2 regions of the Blastococcus sp. SYSU D00868 genome follow, and region 2 is predicted to be linked to the other one. Evidence: riboswitches for the same ligand, from Rfam matches in the RefSeq annotation. Region 2 holds a riboswitch; the other holds the start of a gene.
What was found. A riboswitch is a leader RNA that binds a small molecule or an ion and turns the genes downstream of it on or off. The one in region 2 is predicted to bind cyclic di-AMP.

Region 1 (4,241 bases), 120 kb from region 2:
GCCTCGATGGCGGCCGCGGTCTCGGCGACGAAGTCCTCCATGACCGACGACCACAGCGACTGCACCTCGGGGCTGGCGGCCAGCAGCTCGGTCGCGGCGGCGGTGAGGGCGCGGTGGTCGCGGAAGGTGTCGCGCACGGTGACCAGCGCGGCGCGCCACGCGGCGCGCGCCCCCGTCGCGCCGGCCAGGGCGGCGGAGCGGGCGGCGCGGGCCTCGCCGACGACCCGGTCGAGCAGCGCGAGGACGACCGCCTCCTTGGAGGCGAAGTAGAAGTAGAAGGTCGAGCGCGAGATGCCCGCCCCGCGGGCGAGGTCGTCGACGGAGATGTCGGCCAGCGGGCGCTGCTCGAGCAGCCGCTCGGCGGTGGCCAGCAGCGCCCGCTCCCGGTCGTCCCCCGACGGACGGCGCACCCGCCGGCCGCGGGCGGGCGCGGGATCGTCGCCGTCCAGGGGGGTGGCCATGGCCCGGACGCTAGCCGGTGTCGAGGGAGTCGACACCCCGTCGAGCGGGGTGCCGCCCGATCAGGGCAGCCGCCACACGGTCGTCCGGCGCACGCCCGGGCCCTCGGTCTCGGCGATCTCGTACACCGCGGCGGCGACCAGCCGGTCGTGCGGCAGGTAGGGCCGGCCGGGGTCGCCGACGTAGACCGCGCAGCCGGCCGCCCGCGCGCGGTCGAGGAACGGCAGCACCCGCTCGGTCATCGCGCGGTCGTAGCAGACGTCCCCGGCGAGGACGACGTCCACCGGCGGCACCGGGTGGCCGAGGACGTCGCCCAGCGCGCTGATGCCGCGGACGCCGTTGAGGCCGGCGTTGACCCCGACCGCCGTCCGGCTGAAGGGGTCGACGTCGCTGGCCAGCACGCCGGCCGCCCCGGCCAGCGTCGCCGCGATCGCCACCAGCCCGCTGCCCGCGCCGAGGTCGAGCACCCGGCGGCCGGCCACGACCCCGGGGGTGTCGAGCAGAAAGCGCGCCAGCGCCTGACCGCCGGGCCACGCCGCGGCCCAGAACGGCGGCGCCTCGCCGGCACCCCCGGCGTGCACCTCCATCGCCTCCCACAGGGCGACGACGTCGTCGGCCACGTGCAGCCGGACCTCCGGCACGGACGACGGACGGCGCACGGCCGTGTGGGCGCGGACGAACCCGGCGGGCACCGGCACGGCGGTCACGCCGGCCATGGTGCCGTCCCGGCACGGCCCCCTCGCAGGGGACCGTGCCGAGCGTGCGAGGCGCGGGGGGCGAGGGGGTCCTTCGTCAGTACCAGCCGGTGGACTGCGAGTGGGCCCAGGCGGCGCAGGGGCTGCCGTAGCGGTTCTCGATGTAGATCAGACCGGCGTCGATCTGGCGGTAGCCGTCGCTGGTCTTGGCGATCCCGGTGCTCGCCCACGTCGAGTTGAGGAACTGCGGGATCCCGTAGGCGGTGCTCGTCGGGTTCTGCGCGTTGGGGTTCCAGCCGCTCTCCCGGCCCCAGAGGGACTCGAGGCAGGAGAACTCCGAGGCGCTGCCGACCTGGGCCAGCGCGTAGTCCTTGAACGAGCCGCGCGGGGCGGCCGAGGAGGACGACGAGGCGGCCGGCGCGGGGGCGGGAGCCGGGGCGCTGGCGGCCTCGGCGGCCTCCCGGGCGGCCTGGGCCTCGGCGGCGGCCTGCGCCTCCGCGGCGGCCTGCGCCTCGGCGGCGGCGCGGGCGGCGGCCTCGGCCGCGGCGGCCTCGGCGGCGCGCCGGTCGAGCTCGGCCTGGTCGGCGGCCTGCTGGGCCTGGGCCGCGCCGACGGCGGCCTCGCCGCGCTCGGAGCGGGAGGCGGCGAGGTCGCCGAGCCCGGCCAGGTCCGGCGAGCCGGCGGCGGCGGGGGCGGTGCCGTCGACGCCGAGCGCCTGGGCGACGCTCACGGACTCGGTGACGGGGGCGTCGGCGGACGCGGTGGTCTCACCGGTGGCCACCACGCTCACCAGGACGCCGCCGGCGGCGGCAGCGGCGAGCAGCAGGCCGGGGCGGCGGGCGCGCAGCGGCGAGCGGAGGCGGCGGAAGCGGGTGTTGTGCTGCGAGGACATGCGGGGAGGACTCCGAGGGAGAGTGCGCACGCGACACCGGCGTCCTCCCAGGAGGGCGCGCGGGTGGTGCTGGTGTCTTCGGGGGGCCCGGGGGCGCGTTGGAGCGCCCTCCCGGGAGCGGGGCGGGTGCGGGCGGCGGGCTAGCCGAGCTGAGCGCGCCGGCGGCACCTGCGGGCCGCGGGAGCCCGGAGGCGGGGCATGCGGAGACTCTCCGTTCCTTCCGTGGCCGCCTACCGAGTTAGCTGACGGGTTCGGGCGGGAAGAAGCCCTACCCGCCCTCGAGCGCGGCTCGAGGGGCGGGATTCACCCCAGTACTGCGGTGGGTCCCCGGCTCGCTCCCGCGGTGCGGTCGCGACTCGGCGGCGTCCGGCCGAACTCCCCGGGCGGGGACGAGACGACCAGCCGGACGACAGCCACCGTAGGTCCGTTATCGGCCCGTGACAATGTCGGGGTGGGAATCCGCTGCGTGACGGTCGTCGCCCCAGTGGTCACACCCGTCCGCCGGACCCCTCGGGGCGGGACGCTGCGTGACCGGCGTCCGGCCTGGTCAGGAGGCGACGAGCGCCCGCTCCCCGGCCTCGTCGGGCAGGGCGACGACCTGCAGGGCGACGTCGACCTGCTCGCGCAGCCGGCGCAGCGAGCCCCGCGCCTCGTCCCGCTGCCGGCGCAGCTCGGCGACCTCGGCGACCAGCTCCGCCTGCTGGGCGGCCGCGGCGGTCCGGGCGGCGTCGAGCTCCCGCCGCGCGGCCTCCAGCTCGGCGGCCGCCTGCTCGCGGACGGCGACCGCGGCCGCCCGCAGGTCGGCGACGTTGCGCAGCCGGGCCTCGGCCTCCTCGCGGGCCTCCCGGCGGATCCGCTCGGCCTCGGCCTCCGCGGCGGCGGTCAGCACCGCGGCGTGCTCGGCGGCGTCGACGAGCAGCTGCCGCGCCGGGTCGGCCTGCGGGGCGGCGTCCCGCTCTCGCGCGAGCTGGGCCAGGCGCCGGCGGGCCTCCTGCAGCTCGGAGGAGGAGGCGGCGTACCGGCTGAGCAGGTGGTCGCTCTCGCGGCGGGCCGCGGCGATCTCCGCCTCGGCCCAGGCGACGTAGTTGTCGACCTGCAGCCGGTCGTAGCCGCGCAGCGCGCCGGTGAAGCACGGCCCGGTGCCCAGCAGCCCCTCGAGCGCGCCGGGCGCGGCGGTGCGGGGGGCGCCTGCCCCGGTGCCGCCGGCCGGCGTCGGGTCCAGGACCGCACCCCGCATCGCCATGTCGTCCCCCTCCGCAGTCCGGGCCGTGCCGGCGTCCGCCGTCCGCGACGCGCGCCGTCGGTCTGCCCGGAGACTCCCGGACGGGGGCGGGTCGGGGACGGTCCGCGCAGGTCACGGATCGGGCACGACGGAGGGGTCCCACCCGGCGTACCGGCGCCCTCACGCAGCGCTGTGGGGGCCGCCGGCGGACGGGCAGCGGGGGACGCGGCCGGACCGGGCCCCGGGGTGCGGGGCCCGGTCCGGCCGTCCCGTGCGGGTCGCCGGCCCAGCCGGCCGGGGTGGCGCGCTAGAGCGCCCCGCCGGTCATCGGCCGGATCATCGACTCCTGGGTGACGCTCGCGACCAGCCGGCCGTCCTCGGTGAAGACCTCGCCGACGCCGAAGGCACGGCCACCGCCGGTGAACGTGCTGCGCAGCGCGTAGAGCAGCCACTCCCCCGCGGCGACGTCGTCGTGGAAGAACACCGTGTGGCTGAGCACGCCCGTGGACAGCGACCGGTGGGCGAGGCTGAGGCCGACACCCTCGTGCGGCCGCATCGCCGCGCCCAGGAACGAGTTGGTGCTCGCCCAGGTCAGCAGCGCCTGCGCGACGTCCCGCTCGGTCCGGTCGGTGGCCCAGCGCGACCAGTACTGCAGCTCGGGCGGCCCGACCAGGGCCGGGTCGAACACGTCGACGCCGCCGACGGTGCGCTGCTCGTGCCCCTGCAGGTGGCTGTCCTGAGCCGGGGCGTCGTCCGGTCCGCCGGTGGCCGGCGGCTCGCTGTCGTGCCGGATGACGTCGGCCTCGTCGGCGCCGAGCAGCAGCAGCGACCGGGCGAGCCTCCGCTCCCCCTGGCCGACCGTCACCGTGATCGACGCCAGGGAGCGGCCCTCGTGGAAGCGGTCCACCTCCAGCGTGACCGGCTGGTCGGCCCGCCCGGTGCGGGCGAAGGTCGAGTGCACCGAGGTGACGTG
Region 2 (4,241 bases):
CTGCCCGTACGTCGGCGGCGGGTTCGGCTCCAAGGGCACCCCGCACGCGCACGTCTTCCTCGCCGCGATGGCCGCCCGCGCGCTGCCCGGCCGGCCGGTCAAGCTCGGCCTGACCCGGCAGCAGATGTTCTCCCTCGTCGGCTACCGGACGCCGACCATCCAGCGGATGCAGCTGGCCGCCGACCGCACCGGCCGGCTGCGGGCCATCGCGATCGACGTGGTCGAGCAGACCTCGCGGATCAAGGAGTACGCGGAGCAGACCGGCGTCCCCACCCGGATGATGTACGCCGCACCCAACCGGCGGACGACGCACCGGCTGGCCCCGCTCGACGTGCCCGTGCCCTCGTGGATGCGCGCGCCGGGGGAGTGCCCGGGCATGTTCGGTCCCGAGGTCGCGATGGACGAGCTGGCCGAGCGGCTGGGCATCGACCCGGTCGAGCTGCGCATCCGCAACGAGCCCGAGGTCGACCCGGAGACCGGCAAGCCGTGGTCGAGCCGCAACCTGGTGCAGTGCCTGCGCGAGGGCGCGCAGCGGTTCGGCTGGGCCGGCCGGCCGCCGGCGCGGCACCGCGACGGCGCCTGGCTGGTGGGCACGGGCGTGGCGTCGTCGGTCTACCCGACAATGCGCCAGGCGAAGTCCACCGCGCGGATCCGCTACGCCGAGGGCCGGTACGTCGCCGAGATCGGCGCCGCCGACCTCGGCACCGGCGCCTGGACGGTGCTGCCGCAGATCACCGCCGACGCCCTCGGCGTCGACCCCGACGAGGTCGACGTGCGGATCGGCGACACCCGCTACCCGATCGCCTCGGTGGCCGGCGGCTCCTCCGGCACCAACACGTGGGGGTCGGCGCTCACGGTGGCGGCGCGCGAGTTCCGCACCAAGTACGGCCGCTCGCCGGCCGACGGCGACGAGGTCACCGGGGACGTCGACCAGGCGGCGAAGGACGACGCGCACGCCGCCTACGCCTTCGGCGCCCAGTTCGCCGAGGTGCGGGTGCACGCCGACACCGGCGAGATCCGGGTGCCGCGGCTGTACGGCGTCTTCGGGGCGGGCCGGATCGTCAACCCGCGGACGGCGCGCTCGCAGTTCCTGGGCGGGATGACCATGGGCCTGTCCATGGCGCTGCACGAGAACAGCGTCTGGGACGACCGCATCGGCCAGGTCGCCAACCACGACCTGGCCGAGTACCACGTGACCGTGAACGCCGACGTCGGCGACCTGCAGGCGCACTGGCTCGACGAGCACGACCCGTACGTCAACGCGATGGGCAGCAAGGGCATCGGCGAGATCGGCATCGTCGGGACGGCGGCGGCGGTGGTCAACGCCGTGCACCGGGCGACCGGGATCCGGGTGCGCGACCTGCCGGTCACGCTGGACAAGCTGCTGCCGGGCCTGCCCTGACCGACCGCGCTCAGACGATGCGGCGGGCGCTGTTGTAGCCGGGCATCGAGTCGACCGGCGCGATCTTCACCGGCTGCCCGTAGGTCGAGGCGTGCACCATCTGCCCGTTGCCGATGTACATCCCGACGTGGCTGACCGGGCTGTAGAAGAACACCAGGTCGCCGGGCTGCAGGTCGGCCCGGGACACCGGCGTCCCCATCTGCGACTGCATCCGGCTGGAGTGCGGCAGCGAGATCCCGGCCGCCCGGTAGGCGAACGAGGTGAGTCCCGAGCAGTCGAAGGAGTCCGGTCCGGCCGCGGCCCACACGTAGGGGTCGCCGCGCTGGGCCAGCGCGGTGTCCACCGCGACCTGCGCGGCCGGCCCGGGCGCACGCACCGCGACCGGCGCCGGCGGGGGAGCGGCGGACGCGGGGGCGGGCCGGGGTGCCTGCGGCACCGGCGCCGGGGCGGGTGCCGGCGCGGCGTCCTCCGCGGCCTGCTCCTCCGCCGCCTGCTCCGCGGCGGCCTGCTCGGCGGCGGCCTGCTCGGCCGCCGCCCGTGCCGCCGCCTCGGCGGCGGCACGCTCGGCCGCCTCGCGGGCGGCCTGCTCCTCGGCGAGCAGCCGGTCGTAGTCGGCCTGGAACGCGGCGACCTGCTCCTCCAGGCCGGCCTGCTGGGCGGTCACGTCGTCGAGCAGGTCCTGCGCCTGCGCGGCGGTGGCGTCGGCCTCGGCGCGGGCGGCCGCGGCGGCGTCGTCGGTGGCGACCGCCTGGTCGAGGACGCCGTTGTTGTGGTCGGCGATCGTCTGCAGCGTGCCCACCCGGTCGAGCAGCTCGTCGGCCGAGCCGCTGGTCAGCATCGCCTCCACCGAGCCCAGCCGGTCGCCGGTCCAGACGCTGCGGGCGACCTCGCGCACGCGGTCCCGGGCGCCGGCGAGCGCGGCCTCGGCGGCGGCGACGGCGTCGGCCGCGCGGGTCGCGTCGGCCTGGGCGGCGCGCAGCCGCTCGCGGGCCTCGTTGAACTGCTCGGTGACGACCTCCAGCTCGTGCGCCCGGTCGGCCAGCAGCGCGGCGGCCTCCTCGGAGGTGCCGGGGGCGGGGTCCGCGGGCGCGCCCAGCGCGGGGGCCGGCGCGATCGCGACGGTGCCGGCGGCGGCGAGGACGAGGAGCGTGCGGGTGCCGGGCAGCCGGCGGGCGGGGACGTGCGAGCGCGCCATGGGGCGGCGGGTTCCTCTCTTCCACGGCCGCCTACCGGGTTAGCTGACGGGTTCGGGCGGGAAGTCGCCCGGCACCGCGGCCGTCGTGGCCGCGCGTGCTTCACCCCGGGACTGCGTTGGGTCCCCGGTCCCGCGGCCGGTCTGCTGCCGGCCGCCGGTTCGGCGGCGTCCGGCCGGCCGCTCCTGGTGGAACGGGACGCACCGCCCGGACCCGGGGAACGGTAGGTGCGGGTCCCGCCGACCCGCCCGCCTGCGGAACGGATCCGTCCCGATGACCGGGGCCGGCAGCGCGCGTTCGCCACCCTGCGCAGCCGCCGTGCCCGGGACCGTGACGACGGTTGCGCCGCACATCCATCGACGCGTGCACCTGCGGGACGCCGGGTAGGCCGGGCACCACCGGCCGCCCGATCGGCGCGCCCGTCCGCCGCCGAGCCGAGGCGGCAGCCCCCGTCCCACCCACCGATGCGAGGAGCCGCTCCGTGGCGTCGTCCGAACCGGCCACCCACGAGACCCTCGGCGGGCTCGAGGTCGTCCACACCTTTGCCGGCGCGATGCCCACCGGCGTCACCGTCTCGCACACCGGCCGGGTCTTCGTCTGCTACCCGAAGTGGGGCGACGACGTGGGCTTCACCGTCGGCGAGGTGCGGGACGGCCGCGAGGTCGCCTTCCCGAGCCAGCAGCAGAACGACAACGTGAGCGACGCCGACCCCGAGCGGTTCGTGTCGGTGCAGAGCGTCGTCGTCGACCCGGCGGACCGGCTCTGGGTGCTCGACACCGGCAGCCCGATGTTCCAGCCGACCGAGCCGGGTGGGCCGAAGCTGGTCTGCGTCGACCTGAGCACCGACGAGGTGGTGCAGACGATCCTGTTCCTGACCGACGTCGCGCTCCCGACCACCTACCTCAACGACGTCCGGTTCGACCTGCGCCGCGGCGAGGCCGGGACGGCCTTCATCACCGACTCCTCCGATTCCGGACCCAACGCGGTCATCGTCGTCGACCTGGCGTCGGGGGCGTCGTGGCGGCGGCTGCACGAGCACCCGAGCACGAAGGCGGTGCCGCCGCCGGACCTGCGCATGGTGGTCGAGGGCCAGGAGTTCACCGAGCGCGCCGAGGACGGGACGACGTCGCCCATCTGCATGGGCGCCGACGGGATCGCGATCTCCGCCGACGGCGACCGGCTCTTCTACTGCCCCATGGCCGGCCGGCGCTGGTACAGCGTGTCGGTCGACGCGCTGGCCGACCGGTCGGCCGACGACGACGCCGTGGCCGCCACCGTCCGCGACGAGGGCGACAAGGGCTGCGTCAGCGACGGGCTGGAGACCGACGACGCCGGCCGCCTCTACGTGACCGACGGCGAGCACGACGCCGTGCACCGGCGGCTGCCCGACGGCAGCTGGGAGACCGTCGTGTCCGACCCGCGGCTGCTGTGGCCCGACACCATGTCGGTCGCCGCCGGCTTCCTCTACGTCACCGCCAACCAGCTGTACCGGCAGGCCAGGTACCGCGGGGGCAGGGACGAGCGGCGCAGGCCCTACGTGCTGTTCCGGACGCCGATCGACGCCGGCCCCGTCCGGCTGCGCTGAGCGGAGCCGGCCATGCCCCGCACCGACCGGATCGCCGAGCCCTGGGGGACGCGGACGCCGT

Region 1: it holds a riboswitch for cyclic di-AMP, as region 2 does, so the genes downstream of both, ACI79F_RS08485 (aggregation-promoting factor C-terminal-like domain-containing protein) here and ACI79F_RS09070 (C40 family peptidase) in region 2, are expected to answer to the same signal.

Annotation. Positions count from the first base shown of each region.
Region 1 is NZ_JBJGZO010000007.1:71,201-75,441, reverse strand. Features, by position in the region: gene ACI79F_RS08495 (TetR/AcrR family transcriptional regulator) at 1-461, opposite strand, end outside; gene ACI79F_RS08490 (class I SAM-dependent methyltransferase) at 522-1,166, opposite strand; gene ACI79F_RS08485 (aggregation-promoting factor C-terminal-like domain-containing protein) at 1,252-2,046, opposite strand; cyclic di-AMP (ydaO/yuaA leader) riboswitch at 2,259-2,418, opposite strand; gene ACI79F_RS08480 (DivIVA domain-containing protein) at 2,594-3,289, opposite strand; gene ACI79F_RS08475 (acyl-CoA thioesterase) at 3,576-4,241, opposite strand, start outside.
Region 2 is NZ_JBJGZO010000007.1:188,984-193,224, forward strand. Features, by position in the region: gene ACI79F_RS09065 (xanthine dehydrogenase family protein molybdopterin-binding subunit) at 1-1,402, shown strand, start outside; gene ACI79F_RS09070 (C40 family peptidase) at 1,413-2,597, opposite strand; cyclic di-AMP (ydaO/yuaA leader) riboswitch at 2,631-2,726, opposite strand; gene ACI79F_RS09075 (L-dopachrome tautomerase-related protein) at 3,077-4,180, shown strand.